DNA from 2 places in the Streptomyces boninensis genome. Region 2 is predicted to be linked to the other one. Evidence: riboswitches for the same ligand, from Rfam matches in the RefSeq annotation. Region 2 holds a riboswitch; the other holds the start of a gene.

Region 1 (8,288 bases), 2.1 Mb from region 2:
GAAGACGGTCGCCGCCTTCCAGCGCGCGATCGCCAAGGCGCAGAAGCTGCTGGCCGATCCGGCCGTCCGCAAGGAGATCATCCCGAAGTACACGAAGATCCCGCCCGCGCTCGTCCCGGAGCTGAAGTTCGGCGACTATCCCGCCACCCCGGACGTCGCGAAGCTGGAGAAGGTCACCCGCATCATGCGGGACATCGGCTACCTCAAGAAGCCGCTCGACATCGAACCGCTCCTGGTCAAGAGCTGACCGGACGGCTGTCCCGGACCCGTCCGGGACAGCCGGATCATCTTGTGGTGCGCTCCGCGGGCGCACGACAGTCACAGGCGTCCGATCAAGCATGCGCGCACCCTCGGGGGGCCATCATCTTCCGCCATGCCACCGCCTTGCCCGCCGCCCTTCTGCTGCTGGCGCTGACCGCCGCCGGCTGCGGCGACGACGACTCCGGCGACCCCAAGTCGGCCAAGGGGCTGGAGAAGACCACGCTCAACGTCGGCACCATGCCGATCGTCGACGACGCGGGAGTGCAGCTCGCCATCGACCGCGGCCTGTTCAAGGCCGAGGGCCTCACCGTGAAGACGCGGATGGTGAAGGGCGGCGCCGAGGCCGTCCCGGCGCTGAAGGGCGGCGCGCTCGACCTGTCCTTCGGCGGCTATACCACCTGGTTCGCGGCGCAGTCGCAGAAGGTGATGGACCTGAAGATCGTCGCCGACTCGTACTCCATGCGCCCCGGCGTCCTCGTCCTCGCCGTACCGAAGAACTCCCCGGTCAAGAGCCCCAAGGACCTGGCGGGCAAGAAGATCGCGGTCAACGTCAAGCGCAACCTGGCCAGCCTCCTCACCCGCACCGCCCTCGCCCCGCACGGCGTCGAGGTGAACGAGGAGAAGAACACGGTCGAGGTGCCGTACCCGCAGATGGAGGCCGCGCTGAAGAACGGCAGCGTCGACGCCGCCTTCATGCCGGAGCCCTTCATCTCCCAGGCCGCGAAGAACATCGGCGCCCGCCCCGTCGTCGACTTCGGCAAGGGCCCGACCGCGACCGCCCCGATCGCGGGCTATGCCGCCACCGCCGGCTTCGCGGCCGAGAACCCGAAGACCGTCGCCGCCTTCCAGCGCGCGATCAATAAAGCCCAGAAGCTCCTGGCGAAGCCGGCCGTCCGCAAGGACATCATCCCCAAGTACACCGAGATCCCGGCCGCGATGGTGCCCAAGCTGACCTACGGCGTCTTCCCCACGGACCTGGACGCGGCCCGCCTCAAGCCCATGAACGACATGATGCTGCGCCAGGGCTACCTCAAGCAGCCCCTCGCCATCGACCCCCTCCTGGTCAAGGAATGACCGGCCGCGCCGCCCTCCGCGGCCTGCTCGGCACCCTCGCCGCCGTGGCCGCCGCCGAGGCGCTGGTACGGGCCGCGGGCGGCTTCGGCGACTCCCTGCCGCCGCCCACTGAGGTGATGGCGGCGGCCGCGGACCAGCTGACGGACGGGGAGTTCACCGACGCGGTCGGCGCGACGCTGCGCGTCTGGGCGTACGGCATGCTGATCGCCGTCGGCGTCGCCGTCCCGGCCGGCTTCCTGCTGTCGTCGATACGGGTGCTGGGGACCGCCTGCCAGGCGCTGGTCGAGTTTCTCCGCCCGATCCCGTCCGTGGCGCTGATCCCGCTCGCCATCCTGGTCTTCCCGGCGCCCGACCGGATGAAGACCTCTCTCGTCGTCTACGCGTCGGTGTGGCCGATCCTCCTCAACACCCTTTACGCGCTGCGCCAGGTGGACCGGGTGCAGCTGGACACCCTCAAGGTCTTCGGCTTCGGGGCCGCGGCCAGGGCCTGGTTCGTATCACTGCCGTCGTCGGTGCCGTTCATCCTCACCGGCGTACGCGTCTCGGCCTCGGTCGCACTCATCGTGGCGATCTCCACCGAACTGCTCGCGGTCGGCGACACCGGCATCGGCACGTATCTCGCGCAGACCCAGAGCGCCGGCGGGCAGACGGACCAGATGCTCGCCGGGGCGCTGTGGGCGGGCGTGCTCGGGCTGCTCATCAACGGCGTGCTGACCACCGCCGAGCGCCGCGCGGCCCGCTGGTGGCCGGTGAGCGGGCGGGAGGGGGCGGCGTGAGCGGGCCCCGAGTCGAAGGACGCGGCGCGCGGGCGCTGCGGCTGCCGCTGAGCCTCGTCGCCCGGCTGTGGCTCGCCGCGCTGCTCATCGGCATCTGGCAGCTGGTGGCCGACGACGGGCCCGGCAGCTACTTCCCGCCTCCGTCGGTGATCGTCCGCGCCCTGCACCGGGTGTGGTTCTCGGGCCCGGCGAGCGACCTCTTCCTCACCGAACAGGCCCGCGCCGACTTCCCCGTCAGCTTCGGGCATCTGCTCAGCGGCTGGGCGATCGCCGCGGTCGCGGGCATCGCGCTGGGGCTGCTGCTGGGCCGCTCCCAGCGGGCGTACGACTACACGCAGCCGCTGGTGCAGCTCTGCCGCTCGGTGCCGCCGCCCGCGCTGATCCCCTTCTTCGTGGTCGTCTTCCAGCTGAACACGTCGATGTACGTGGTCACCATCGCCTTCGGCGCCGTCTGGCCGGTCCTCCTCAACACCCTCGCGGGCGTACGGGCCGTGGACCCGGTGCTGCTCGACTCGGCGCGGGTGCACGGGGTCGGGCGGGCCGAGCGGCTGTGGCGGGTGGTGCTGCCCTCGGCGGCGCCGCAGATCGCCGCCGGGCTGCGGATCGCGCTCGGCTTCGGGCTCATCCTGATGGTGCTCTCCGAACTCGTCGGCACCACCTCGGGCATCGGCGCCCGCCTCGTCAACGCCCAGCGCACCTTCGACATCCCCTCGATGTGGGCCGGCATCGCCCTGCTCGGCCTCACCGGCTGGCTGCTCAACGCGGCCTTCCTGCTCGTGGAAAACCGCCTGCTGCGATGGCACCGGGAGAACTGATCCGCATGCTCACCATCGACGCCCTCACCCACGCCTACCCCGGCGGCCACACCGCGCTTGAGGACCTCTCCTTGGCCGTCGAGGCCGGCGAACTCGTCACCGTCGTCGGCCCGTCCGGCTGCGGCAAGTCCACGCTGCTGCGCTGCGTCGCGGGCCTGCAGCGGCCCACCGGCGGCCGGGTGCTGCTGGGCGGCGGCGAGATCCGGGACGTCCCGGACAGCCTCGCCATGGTCTTCCAGAGCTACGGCCGCTCACTGCTGCCCTGGCTGTCCGTACGGGACAACGTCGCCCTGGTCCTCCGCCACCGCTACGGCACCCGCCGCGAGCGCCGGACCGCGGCCCTGGAGGCGCTGGCCGAGGTGGGCCTGGCCGACGCCGCGGGCAAGCACCCCGGGCAGCTCTCCGGCGGCATGCAGCAGCGGGTGGCGATCGCCCGCGCCCTCGCGTACGGGCCGAAGCTGCTGCTGATGGACGAGCCCTTCGGGTCGGTGGACGCGCAGACCCGGGAGGACCTGGAGGACCTGCTGCTCGCGCTGCGCGCCAGGACGCCGGTGACGGTCATGCTGGTCACCCATGACATCGACGAGAGCGTCTACTTGGGCGACCGGGTCGTGGTGCTCACCGGGGCGCCGGGCCGGGTGCTGGCCGAGCTTCCGGTGGACCTGCCAGCGGACCGGGACCAGATCAAGACCCGCCAGGATCCCGAGTTCGTACGGCTCCGGGCCGAGGTCGGCCGGCTCGTACGGGGCGGGCCCGCCGACAAGACGCCGCGGGGATGACGCCTCAGGCATGACCAGGGGCCGCCCCGCTGCCTGAGCAGCGGGACGGCCCCTGGAGAAGCCTTTGTGCGGGACGACTAGCCGGCTGCGACCCGGACCATGTCTGCCTGCGGCCCCTTCTGGCCCTGCGAGATCTCAAACTCGACCCGCTGGCCTTCCTCGAGGGTGCGGTAACCGTCCATCTGGATCGCGCTGTAGTGGACGAAAACATCCGCACCACCGTCGACCGCGATGAAGCCGTACCCCTTCTCCGCGTTGAACCACTTGACGGTGCCCTGAGCCATTCCTAACTCCCCTATTACTGGCCCTACACAGGCCCGCGCTCCGCGGACCCGGGTCAGACCTCACCCCCCGCCCGTGCCGGGGGCGTGCGCCGGAACGCGTCGACCGCGGCTGAATGTATCTGCACGAGTGCCGTCTGCAACAGGTCAATCGGACGAGAATTCTGGGCACAGCCGATCGGTATTTTTCGGCTCAACTCCCCGCGCTCCAGGGCAATTCGGGCCGGGCATAACCCGCCATCGCGACAATTCGTACACCCGATGCGGGCATAAGTTGTCGCGTTCTCATATGCGTTGGGCATGGTCTGCGCTGGGATCAACTCAACCCTATCGCGCCGCCGCACCCGTTACGCACCGCACCGGACGCGCGCCGGTGTCCCGTACATCACAGCAAAGCCCCGCCGCGCGAGGCCGCGCGGCGGGGCTGTGACGGGGCGTACGGGCTCAGCAACCGCCCGCGACGGCCGGGATGATGGAAACCCCGGCCCCATCAGGCGTGGGAGTCTCCAGGCCGGAGGCGAAGCGAACATCATCATCGTTGACGTAGACGTTCACAAAGCGGCGCAACTTGCCCTGGTCGTCGAGGACCCGGGCGCCGATGCCGGTGTGGTTCTTCTCCAGGTCGGCGAGGACGTCGGCGAGGGTCGCGCCCTCGGCGGCGACCTCCGCCTGGCCGCCCGTGTAGGTGCGCAGGATGGTCGGGATTCGGACGTTCACGCTCATTAGGCGAGACCAGCCTCTCGGAAGGAGTCGAGGTTCGGGCGGATGGTGGCGGTCGGCCCGGTGGTGGGGGCGACCGCGTCGAGGGTCTTGAGGCCGTCGCCGGTGTTGATCGCGACGGTGGTCTCGGAGGGGCTGATGCGGCCGTCCTCGACCAGCTTCTTCAGTACGCCGAAGGTCACGCCGCCGGCGGTCTCCGCGAAGACGCCCTCGGTGCGGGCCAGCTGCTTGATGGCGTCGACGACCTGGTCGTCATTCACGTCCTCCACGGCGCCACCCGTACGGCGGGTGATGTCGAGGACGTAAGGACCGTCGGCGGGGTTGCCGATGGCCAGGGACTTGGCGATGGTGTCGGGCCGGACCGGGCGGACCACGTCGTGCCCGTCCTTGTACGCCCGCGACACCGGCGAGCAGCCCTCGGCCTGGGCCCCGAAGATCTTGAAGGGCTTGTCCTCGACGAGGCCGAGCTTGATGAGCTCCTTGAGCCCCTTCTCGATCTTCGTGAGCTGGGAGCCGGAGGCGACGGGGACGATGATGTTGTCCGGCAGGCGCCAGCCGAGCTGCTCGCAGATCTCGTACGCGAGGGTCTTCGACCCCTCCGCGTAGTACGGCCGCAGGTTGACGTTGGTGAAGCCCCAGCCCTCGCCGATCGGGTCGCCGATCAGCTCGGAGCAGAAGCGGTTCACGTCGTCGTACGTGCCCTCGATGCCGACGACCTCGCCGCCGTAGACCGCGGCCATCAGGACCTTGCCCTGCTCCAGGTCGTACGGGATGAAGACGCAGGAGCGCAGGCCCGCCCGGGCGGCGGCGGCGCCGACGGCACCGGCGAGATTGCCGGTGGAGGAGCAGGAGAGCGTGGTGAAGCCGAAGGCGCGGGCGGCCTCGACGGCGATCGCGACAACCCGGTCCTTGAAGGAGTGGGTCGGATTGCCGGAGTCGTCCTTGACGAACAGCTTCCCGGCCTCGACGCCCAGCTCGGCGGCGAGGCGGTCGGCCTCGATCAGCTTGGTGAAGCCCGGGTTCAGATTCGGCTTGTCCGCGACATCGGCCGGGACGGGGAGCAGGGGCGCGTACCGCCAGATGCTCTTCGGGCCCGCGGCGATCTGCTGGCGCAGCGCCTCCGGGTCACCGGTCGGCAGGTCGTAGGCGATTTCGAGGGGGCCGAAACACTCCTCGCAGGCGAAAACCGGGCCGAGTGGCACGCGGTGGCCGCATTCGCGACAGGACAGGGCCGCGGCGGGGCCGAGGTCGGTCTCGGTGGCGGGGGCAAACGTCTGTACAGCCATGAAGCAGAGGCCTCTCTCCTCATCTTCCCCGCGACGGACCTCGCCGCAGGACGGAATTGGCACCATCTCCGCCGTGGACCTCTGCATTGAGGCCGGTCGGAGGGTTGCCGGGACTTCAACGGGCCGTTCCCTCTGTCCCTCTGGATGAGCGCTATGCGGTTGTTATTCAAGAGTGTGTCCGCGCGACTGACCACCCCGACATGCGGCGATCACACACGCTGTTCAAGACTGTAACCGAAGCCAGTGACAGTTGAGATAGTCGTCCGAACCGCGAGACGCATCACACAAGGGGAGGCTCGCACGTGCTTGCCGAGGTGGAGCGCTGGATCGGCCGCCGTTCCTGGTCGGCGGCCGACCGGCCGCTGTCCACGCTTCTGGCCGCGAAACAGGCCCTGGGCCGGGCGGGCACGGTCAGCGTGGTCCTCCCCGCGCTGAACGAGGAGGCGACGGTCGGCGCGATCGTCGCGGCGATCCGCGCGGAGCTGATGACGGCGGTGCCGCTGGTCGACGAGCTGGTGGTGCTGGACTCCGGCTCCGCGGACGCCACCGCGAAGGTGGCTCAGGCGGCGGGGGCGCGGGTGGTGCACCGGGACGAGGTGCTCCCGCGGATCCCGGCGGTGCCGGGGAAGGGCGAGGTGCTGTGGCGCTCGCTGCTGGCGACGACGGGCGAAATCGTCTGCTTCGTGGACGCTGACCTGCGGGATTTCGATACGACGTTCGTGTCGGGCATCGTCGGCCCGCTCCTGACGGAGCCGGACGTGTCCTTCGTGAAGGCGGTGTACGACCGCCCTCTGGACGGCACCCCCGGTCAGGGCGGCCGGGTGACCGAGCTGGTCGCCCGCCCCCTCCTGAACCTCCACTGGCCGCAGCTGGCGGGCTTCGTCCAGCCGCTGGGCGGCGAATACGCGGCGCGGCGGTCGCTGCTGGAGCGCCTGCCCTTCCCGGTCGGCTACGGCGTCGAGCTGGGCCTCCTGATCGACGCCCTCCACCTGGCGGGCCTGGACGCCCTGGCCCAGGTCGACGTAGGCACCCGCCACCACCGCCACCAGGACAGCCAGGCCCTCGGCCGCATGGCCGCCGCCATCTACCGCACCGCCCAGCTCCGCCTGACCCGCGGCCATCTCGTACGCCCCCGGCTGACGCAATTCGACCGCGGCGACGACGGTGGCTTCGTGCCCCGTACCCACGCGGTCGACACCGAGGAACGCCCGCCGATGGCCGAGATCCCGGAGTACGCGGAGCGGCGGGCCGCCTGACGCCGCGGCCGCGCCCGTGCCCCCGCCGCCGCAGGTCGCGTACGGTCGTGGCAGCCGTCGGCGGCGAACGGGAGACACGAGTGGGCGGGCAGAGCAAGGCGGCGATGGACGCCGAGGCCACGAGCCGGCTGCTGGAGCAGGCCGCGCTGGAGCTGATCGAGCGCGACGGCGTGCTGGCGGGCCTGAACCTGCGGGAGGTCGCCGACCGCGCCGGCGTGAACCGCGGCCTCGTCTACCACTACTTCGGCTCCCGGCGTGACCTGCTGCGCTCCGCGCTCACTCGGGGCGCCGCCGACCGCCACGCCGAGCTGCTGATCAAGAAGGGCCCCGCCCGCTTCGGCGCCCGGGTGGTGCGCTCGCTGCGCGGCTGCCTGCGCCACCTGCCGTCGATCCGGCTGAAGCTGCTCCTGCTGCAGGAGAAGGACCCCGGCCTGCAGCTGATGCCGCACCGCGACCTGACCCAGGAGCGGCTGCGGGAGGACATCGCGAGCGGCCGGGTCGTGCCGGACGCCGACCCGGTCGCATTGCACACCTTCCTGAAGTCGGTGAACTACGGCTATGTGCTCACGCGCGCCCAGCTCGCCAAGGAATTCGACATCCCGGTACGGGAGCTGGACGCGCGCTTCGAGCGGCTGCTGGAGCAGCTCTGCACCTCGCTGGACGGGCCGGACGGGCCCTAACCGCAGCCCATCCCCTCGGCCCGCTGGGTGCTCATGTGCACGCCGCGCGGCAGATACGGCCCCATCACCGCGGCTTCGTCGTCCCCGGTGCGGGTCTGCGCCGGGGTCTGCGTGAAGCCGTCGGCCGGCAGCATGTTGCGCATCATCACGAACGCGTCATCCAGGTGCCCCGCGCCGTCGCCCCGCTCCGGCCAGGCGAGCCACTTCACGCCGCACGCCGCCCTGGCATTGCGCGGCCGGTCCTCGGGCCGCGATACGACGACGGTGAACCGGCCGCGCCGGTCCGGGTGGATCTGCTCGTCATAGGCGCAGCTCTGCGGGCCGTCGACCTTCGTGCTCCAGGCCTCGTACGTGCACATC
Region 2 (8,288 bases):
CCGAGGGCGGCGGCGCCACCTTCACGCTCGTACTACCCGAGGACCGCCCGTGAACCGGATACTCGTAGCCGAGGACGAGGAGCGCATCGCCGCCTTCGTCGAAAAGGGCCTCCGCGCCAACGGCTTCACCACCACGGTCGCCGCCGACGGCGACACCGCCTACGACTACGCCATGACCGGCGGCTTCGACCTGGTCCTCCTGGACATCGGCCTGCCGGGCCAGGACGGCTTCACGGTGCTGCGCCGCCTCCGCGAGGCCCGCGCCACGGTCCCGGTCATCGTCCTGACGGCCCGCGACTCGGTACGGGACACGGTGGCGGGCCTGGAGGGCGGCGCCGACGACTACATGACCAAGCCCTTCCGCTTCGAAGAGCTCCTGGCCCGCGTCCGCCTCCGCCTCCGCACCGCCGCCGGCGCACCGGAGGTGACGGTGCTGCGCAGCGGCGAGCTGTCGCTCGACCTGCGGACCCGCCGGGCCCGCGCGGACGACGGGCGGACCATGGACCTGACGGCCCGCGAATTCGTCCTCCTGGAACTCTTCCTCCGCCACCCGGGCCAGGTGCTCTCCCGCGAGCAAATCCTGTCCCACGTCTGGGGGTACGACTTCGACCCCGGCTCGAACATCGTCGACGTGTACGTCCGCGCCCTGCGCAAGAAGCTCGGCGCGCACTGGGTGGAGACGGTACGCGGCATGGGCTATCGGCTGCCCCAGGTCTAGTTCGGTGAAATCTCCTTAATCAAGGCCTCATTGAGGCCTCACGGCGGCCGACCAGCCTCATTGCCGTGACCTTCTCCATACGCCAACTGGCAACCGCCTGCGTGGCCCTCAGCCTCTGCGCCCTGCTGCTGGTCCCCGGCCAAGCCACCGGCCTGGGCGCCGACGGCCGCCTCACGCTGATCATCTTCACCCTCGCCACCTGCGCGTGGATCGGCACCCCGATCGACGACACATACATCGCCCTGGGCGCGGGCCTCGCGCTGGTGGCGACGGGCGTACTGGACAGCGAGGTCCTCTTCGGCACCCTCGGCGACGAAACCGTCTGGCTGCTGATCTGCGCCTTCATCCTCGCCGCCGCCGTAACCCGCACCGGCCTGGCAGGCCGCGCGGCAGCCTTCCTGGTCACCGGCGCCCGCTCCGTACGCCAGCTCTTCCACCTCACCACCGCCGCCCTGGTGGTGACGGCCTTCGCGGTCCCGGCGACCTCCGGCCGCGCGGCGCTGGCCCTCCCCGTCTTCCTGGCCCTGGCAAAGGTCCTGGCAGACCGCCGCCGCCTGGTGGTGGCCCTGGCCCTCCTCTTCCCGACGGTCATCCTCCTGTCCGCCGTAGCCACCCTGATCGGCGCCGGCGCCCACCTGATCACGGTCTCGGTCCTCTGGGACACGACGGGCGACCGCATCGACTTCGTGCAGTGGCTCCTCCTGGGCCTGCCACTGGCGGTGGTCTCCTCCCACCTCGCAGCCGAGGTGGTCCTCTGGTCGACCACCCGCCGCGCGGACCGTACGGGCCCGATCGCCATCACCGCGGCCGACATCCAGCAGCACAGCGAAACCCCGGTCACCGGCAAGCTCACCACCGCGGAACAGCGCACGGCCGTCCTCCTGGCGGTAGTGGTAGCACTCTGGTGCAGCGAGCCCCTGCACCTGGTCCCACCGGCGGTAGTAGCCCTGATCGGCGCGGTGGTGGCGTCGTCACCAGCCCTCGGCACCGTACGCCTGAAGGACGCCCTCAAAACGGTCCCTTGGTCAATGCTCCTCTTCATGGCCGCCACGATGGCCATGGGTGTAGCCCTCTCCGAGTCCGGCGCCGCGAAATGGCTGGTAGGCGGCCTACCAGGAGGCGGGACGGCGCCACCGTGGCTGTTCCTGGCCGTCGTAGTAGCCGTATCAACCGCCGCGCACCTCATCCTCCAGTCCCGCTCGGCCCGCTCCAGCGTCCTGGTCCCCCTGGTCGTAGCCGCCGCCCTCACCGCGGGCGTGAACCCGGTAGCCGCGGCACTGGCCTCCACCGCGGCAGCCGGCTTCTGCCAGACCCTCCCCGCCTCCGCAAAACCAGTAGCCCTCTTCGCGGACCTCCCCGACGTCCCCGGCTACACCCCCCGCGACCTGCTGCGCGTAGCCGCCCTCCTGGCCCCCCTCACCGCGGCCCTGATCCTCGCCTTCGCCCTCTACGTCTGGCCGCTGCTCGGCGTGCCGACCACGCGATAAGGAGCTCCACATGATGACCCGTTACGCCATCGCCCCCTCAGGCTTCAAGGAGTCCCTCTCCGCCGAACACGCCGCGGAGGCCATCGCCGAGGGCGTCCGCCGCGTGGTCCCCGACGCGGAGACGGACCTGATCCCACTGGTGGACGGCGGCGAGGGTACGGCGGCAGCGCTGGCGACCGCGACCGGCGGCGCCCTGCTGCAGCACCGGGCGACGGGCCCGGTCGGCACCCCGGTGGACACCCACTTCGCCCTCCTCGGCTCGGGCGAGATCGGCACAGCGGTGGTGGAGATGGCCGCGATCGCCGGCCTCTCCCTCGTCCCCCGCGACCGCCGCGACCCGGGCGCGACGACGACGTACGGCGTAGGCCAGCTGATCCGCGCCGCCCTGGACGCCGGCGTCCCCCGGATCCTGATCGGCTGCGGCGACTCGGGCACGTCGGACGGCGGCGCAGGCGCCCTCCAAGCCCTGGGCGCACGACTCCTGGACGCGGACGGCCGCGAACTCCCCCGCGGCGGCCGCCACCTGGCACGCCTGTCCCGCATCGACACCTCAGGCCTCGACCCGCGCCTCTTCGGCACGGACCTCCAGGTGGCCTGCAACCCGTACAACGTCCTCTGCGGTCCGCGCGGCGTGGCACGCGTCTTCGGCCCGCAGAAGGGCGCATCCCCCGCCCAGGTGGAGGAGCTGGACACGGCCCTGGAACGCTGGGCGACCATCCTGACCCGCGACTTCGCCGTCGCCTCCGACCTCCGCACGGGCCTGGGCACAGGCGCCTCCGGCGGCCTGGGGGCGGGCCTGGCGGCGCTCGGCGCCCAACTCCGCCCCCGCTTCGAGGTCCTGCTCGACCACCTCGACCTGGACGCCCGCCTGGCGGCGGCAGACCTGGTGATCACAGCAGAGGGCGCCCTCGACCACCAGACCCCCCGCGGCAAGGTCCCCGCAGAGGTAGCCCGCCGCGCAAAGGCCGCAGGCCGCCCAGTGCTGGCACTGGCCGGCACGATCGGCGCAGGCGCCCGCGAGGTACGCGCCATGGGCGTCGACGCATACGCCGGCATCCTCCCGGGCCCGGTAACGCTACAAGAAGCCCTGGCCTCCGGCCGCGAAAACCTGACCGACGCCACGGAGCGAGCCCTGGAACTCCTCCGCCTGGGAGCCCGCCTGGCCGCCTAGGAGGGCTGAGTGGAGCGACGCTGCCGAAGAAAACCCCGGAACCTACCCAGGCCGACCACAGCGGTTTTCTTCGGTAGTGTCGCGGAACTCAGCCCGGCCCACCCACCCAACTCAGGAGACCGGCACGCAGCGCCCCTCTTCAGTCCGGTACGACCAAGCCGCGCCATCCCGCACGAGCGTCCGCACCGCCGCAACGAACCGCTCCACATGCTCATCCGGCGTCCCCGCACCGAAGCTCACCCGAATCGCATTCAGCGACCGCTCCCCCGGCTCCGCCTCCGGCGCCCCGCACTCCCCCTGCTCGGAGTCATCCGCGCCAAGCAGCTCCCGCAGCAGCGGGTGCGCGCAGAAGAGCCCGTCCCGCACGCCGATCCCGTACTCAGCCGACAGCGCCGCCGCGAAGTGCGAGCTGTTCCAGCCGTCAACAACGAAAGACAGCACGCCGACTCGCTCGGAGTCGTCGCCGAACAGCGACAGCACTCGCACCTCCGGGATCTCCGCCAGCCCGTCCCGAACCCGCGCGATCAGCTCCCGCTCCCGCGCGACCAGCTGATCAAAGCCTGCCTCGGTCAGCGCCTTGCAGGCCGAGGCGATGGCGTACGCGCCGATCACATTCGGGGATCCGGCCTCGTGCCGGGCAGCGGTCGTGTGCCACTCGACGTCAACGCCACCGTCCGCCCGCCGCGCGACCTTACGGCTCGCGCCACCACCCGCGAGGTACGGCTCGGCGGCCTGCAGCCAGTCGGTACGGCCGGCGAGCACACCCGCACCGAAGGGCGCGTACAGCTTGTGGCCGGAGAAGGCCACCCAGTCGACGTCCAGCTCAGCGACATCCACCGGGTGATGCGGCGCCAGCTGCGCCGCGTCAAGCACGATCCGCGCCCCGTACCGATGCGCCACCGCCGCAAGCTCACGCACCGGCCACAGCTCACCGGTGACATTCGAGGCCCCGGTGACACACAGCAGCGCGGGCCCGTCGCCCGTCCGCGCGGCGAGCGCCTCCGACAGCACGGTCACCGCCGCCTGCGGCGATCGCGGGGCGCTGAGATAGCGGACGGTCACGTCGCTGCGCTGCTGCCAGGGCAGCAGCGCCGCGTGGTGCTCGGTCTCGAAGACGTAGACCTCGGTCCCAGCGGGCAGCACCGACGCCAGCAAGTTCAGCGAGTCCGTAGTCGCCCGCGTAAAAACGACCTGGTCGTCAGCCCGGCACCCGAGGAACTCCGCCACCGTAGCCCGGCTGTTCTCGAACAGATCCGTCGACAGCTGAGACAGATACCCGGCCCCCCGGTGCACACTCCCGTAGTACGGCGCGTACGCGGCCACGTCATCCCACACCCGCTGCAGCGCAGGCGCACTGGCGGCGTAGTCGAGAGCGGCGTACTCGACCTCCCCACCCGTGACGAGCGGGACGCGCACATCGCGGCCGAGGACGGGCAGACAAGCGGTGGCGACAGTGGGTGCAGACATGGCAGAGCTCTCCCTGGACCAGGGATCCCTGGCTGCTGTGAGAGGGATCCGCGCTTGCCGCAGACCCTGCTGCCTGCGGCCTGGTCATCACCCGGGGCACCCCGCCACGGACGGAGGGTTGCCGGACAGCGGGCCGGGGCCTTGATCGCTGTCACTCGTGACCTGGTTCAGGAGTATGCCATGTGATCAGCAGAGCGCAAGACGGTTGTCCGCAGTGCGGACAACCGTCCTGCGCAGGCGTCAGGAGTTGCTGGCGGCGACCCACCGCTCCAGCGTGCGCTGGGCCGCACCGGAGTCAATGGCTTCGGCGGCCCGCGCGATGCCCGCGGCGAGCTGCTCTTCGAGCGTGGCGTCACCAGGCTCGAGGGCGACCAGCGCGGCAGCGGAATTCAGCAGCACCGCGTCCCGTACGGGCCCAGGCTCCCCGGCGAGCAGCCGCCGCGCGACATCGGCGTTGTACGAGGCATCGGCGCCCCGCAGCGCCTCCACCGGCACCAGTTCGATGCCGAGGTCCCGCGGATCGAAGCCCCGCTGCGACACCTGCCCGTCGCGTACGACCCAGACCGTCGACGTCGCGGTCGTGGTCAGCTCATCGAGGCCGTCGTCGCCGCGGAAGACAAGCGCGGAGTTTCCGCGCTCCGCGAGGACGCCGGCGACGATCGGCGCCATGCGGGCGTCGGCGACGCCGACGGCTTGGGCGCGGACCTGGGCGGGGTTGGTGAGCGGACCGAGGACGTTGAAGGTCGTCGGGATGCCGAGTTCCTTGCGCGCCTGCGCGACGTGGCGCAGCGCAGGGTGGAACTTCACCGCGAAGCAGAAGGTGATCCCGGCTTCGGCGGCGACTTCGGCGACGCGAGCGGGGGTGAGCTCGAGGTTGACGCCGAGCTTTTCGAGGACGTCGGAGGCGCCGGAGGCGGAGGACGCGGCGCGATTGCCGTGCTTGACGACCTTGGCGCCGGTGCCGGCGACGACGATGGCGGACATGGTGGAGATGTTGACGGTCTTCGCGCGGTCGCCGCCGGTGCCGACGATGTCGACGGTGGGGCCGGGCACGTGGATGGTGTTGGCGTGCTCGTACATGGTCCGTACGAGGCCGGCGACCTCCTGGACGGTCTCGCCCTTCGCGCGGAGCGCGACGACGAAAGCGCCGATCTGGGCGTTGCTGGCCTCGCCCTGCATGATGCGGTCCATCGCCCAGGCGGTGTCCTCCGCGGACAGATCCTGCTTGGCGAGCAACGAGCTCAACACGTCGGGCCAGGAGCGGGTGCCTCCGGCGGCTGCGGCAGCGGTCATGGGTCCCCTCCTGTGCGATGGCCTACGCGGCCGGGCGCGCCTCCGCTCCCGGCCTTGACCCCTGCACCCTATCGGCGGTTCGGGGGGTTGGGTGCCGTGTGCCCGTACTGCGGACATCCTTCGGCTGTACCCACCCACCCGCCCGCTGCTGTCGCGGGGCCGGTTGTATGGGCGGCTTGGCATCGGATGGTGACGGCTGCGTCGCCGTCGCGCTCTTGGTGCGGCGCCGGAAACGGGAGGCTGGCTGCGGAAGGGGGGTGGGGGCGGGGCGGGTTGGTCTGCCGGGCTGCGGGAGGGCGGACGACGCGGGGGTGGGGCGGGTGGTCGGGGCGGGCGGGCGCACGGGCGGGGCTGGCGCACGGGCGGGCCGCCTGGTTACGGCCGCAGGGGCGGGCGGGCCGCTGGGCTGCCGGGCGGGCTACTGCCGATGCTTGGGGGGCGGAGCGTACGTGCCAACGCCATCGCAGGAGCCGCCGACCCGACCTAGCGGAGCGCCACGCACCACCCCCGCCCGCGACAGCAACGGGCGGGCGGGTGGGCACAACACCACCCACAGCGCAGCCGCAGCCGGCGACGGCCGCCCCCACAACGGCAAGCGGCCCCGCCCCGCCCGGAGGCAGGAGCGGGGCCGCGTGGCAGCCAGTCGCGCAGCGCCTAGTGGTGCCCGTGACCGGAGGTCACTTCGCGGAACTCCTCCGCCGTGGGCTTCGGGATCTGGCCCTCGTCGCCGAAGTAGTTCTTCGAGAGCTTCGTGCGGACTCGCTCCACGACGCCCTGCTTGCGGACGACACCGTTCTCGTCGACCTTCGGGCCCGCCTCGATCGGGCGGTACTGGTCGTGCGAGGTGAGGCGGTGCAGCTCCTCCTGCGCGAGCGGCTCGTGGACCTCGATGAACTCGCCGTGCGGGAGCCGCTTGATGATGCCGGACTCCCGCCCGTGCAGCACCTTTTCGCGGTCGCGCCGCTGCAGGCCGAGACAGATCCGCCGGGTGATCCAGAAGACGATCGGCGGCACCACGAAGAAGCCGATACGCACGAACCACGTGATCGCGTTGATCGACAAATGGAGGTGCGTCGCCCAGATGTCGTTACCACCCGCGATCATGCACACGAACACCCAGCTCAGCCAGGCCACACCGAAGGCAGTGCGCGTAGGCGCATTGCGCGGCCGGTCCGCGATGTGGTGCTCGCGCTTGTCCCCGGTCAGCCAGGACTCGAAGAACGGGTACAGCGCGATCGAGATCGGGATGAAGCTCACCACCACCAGCGGCACAAAGACACCGAAGTTGATCGTGTGCCCCGTTGGGATGACCCACTCCAGGCCCGGCATCGCACGGATCAGGCCTTCAGTCCAGCCCATGTACCAGTCCGGCTGAGCGCCCGTAGAGACCTGGTCGGGCCGGTACGGCCCCAGCACCCAGATCGGGTTGAGCGTCACCGCACCCGCGATGATCGAGATCACGCCGAAGACGAGGAAGAAGAACCCGCCCGCCTTCGCCATGTAGATCGGCAGCAGCGGCATGCCGACCACGTTCTTGTTCGTACGGCCGGGCCCCGCGAACTGCGTGTGCTTGTGGTAGAAGACCAGGATCAGGTGGGCCACCAGCAGCCCCAGCATGATCCCCGGCACCAGCAGCACATGGATCGAGAAGAACCGCGGGATGACATCCGTGCCGGGGAACTCTCCCCCGTACAGGAACATCGCCAGGTACGTGCCGACCAGCGGCACCGCCAGGATCGCGCCCTCCATGAACCGGACGCCCGTACCCGACAGCAGGTCGTCCGGCAGCGAGTAGCCGGTGAAGCCGGCGACGCAGCCGAGGACCAGCAGCAGGAAGCCGAACAGCCAGTTGACCTCGCGCGGCTTGCGGAACGCGCCGGTGAAGAACACGCGCATCATGTGCGTGGCCATCGCCGCGACGAAGATCAGCGCCGCCCAGTGGTGGATCTGCCGGACCAGCAGGCCGCCGCGGACGTCGAAGCTGATGTCCAGCGTGGAGGCGTACGCCTCCGTCATGTGGATGCCGTTCATCGGGCCGTACGAGCCGTCGTAGACGATGTGGGCCATGGACGGCTTGAAGAACAGCGTCAGGTAGACGCCGGTCAGGATGATGATGATGAAGGAGTAGAGGCAGATCTCGCCCAGCATGAAG

The links. Region 2 has a riboswitch for S-adenosylmethionine ahead of ACNNMR_RS10325 (aminotransferase class V-fold PLP-dependent enzyme). Riboswitches for the same ligand answer to the same signal wherever they lie in the genome.
Region 1: it holds a riboswitch for S-adenosylmethionine, as region 2 does, so the genes downstream of both, thrC (threonine synthase) here and ACNNMR_RS10325 (aminotransferase class V-fold PLP-dependent enzyme) in region 2, are expected to answer to the same signal.

The regions. Positions count from the first base shown of each region.
Region 1 covers NZ_CP183837.1:4,405,558-4,413,845, forward strand. The annotation lists gene ACNNMR_RS19935 (ABC transporter substrate-binding protein) at 1-247, shown strand, start outside; gene ACNNMR_RS19940 (ABC transporter substrate-binding protein) at 385-1,335, shown strand; gene ACNNMR_RS19945 (ABC transporter permease) at 1,332-2,111, shown strand; gene ACNNMR_RS19950 (ABC transporter permease) at 2,108-2,926, shown strand; gene ACNNMR_RS19955 (ABC transporter ATP-binding protein) at 2,932-3,705, shown strand; gene ACNNMR_RS19960 (cold-shock protein) at 3,783-3,989, opposite strand; gene ACNNMR_RS19965 (MoaD/ThiS family protein) at 4,431-4,709, opposite strand; gene thrC (threonine synthase) at 4,709-5,992, opposite strand; SAM riboswitch class I at 6,009-6,143, opposite strand; gene ACNNMR_RS19975 (glucosyl-3-phosphoglycerate synthase) at 6,295-7,248, shown strand; gene ACNNMR_RS19980 (TetR/AcrR family transcriptional regulator) at 7,296-7,928, shown strand; gene ACNNMR_RS19985 (hypothetical protein) at 7,925-8,288, opposite strand, start outside.
Region 2 covers NZ_CP183837.1:2,295,843-2,304,130, forward strand. The annotation lists gene ACNNMR_RS10305 (sensor histidine kinase) at 1-53, shown strand, start outside; gene ACNNMR_RS10310 (response regulator transcription factor) at 50-718, shown strand; gene ACNNMR_RS10315 (SLC13 family permease) at 784-2,205, shown strand; gene ACNNMR_RS10320 (glycerate kinase) at 2,216-3,376, shown strand; gene ACNNMR_RS10325 (aminotransferase class V-fold PLP-dependent enzyme) at 3,488-4,843, opposite strand; SAM riboswitch class IV at 4,889-5,006, opposite strand; gene trpD (anthranilate phosphoribosyltransferase) at 5,084-6,136, opposite strand; gene ACNNMR_RS10335 (cytochrome b) at 6,791-8,288, opposite strand, start outside.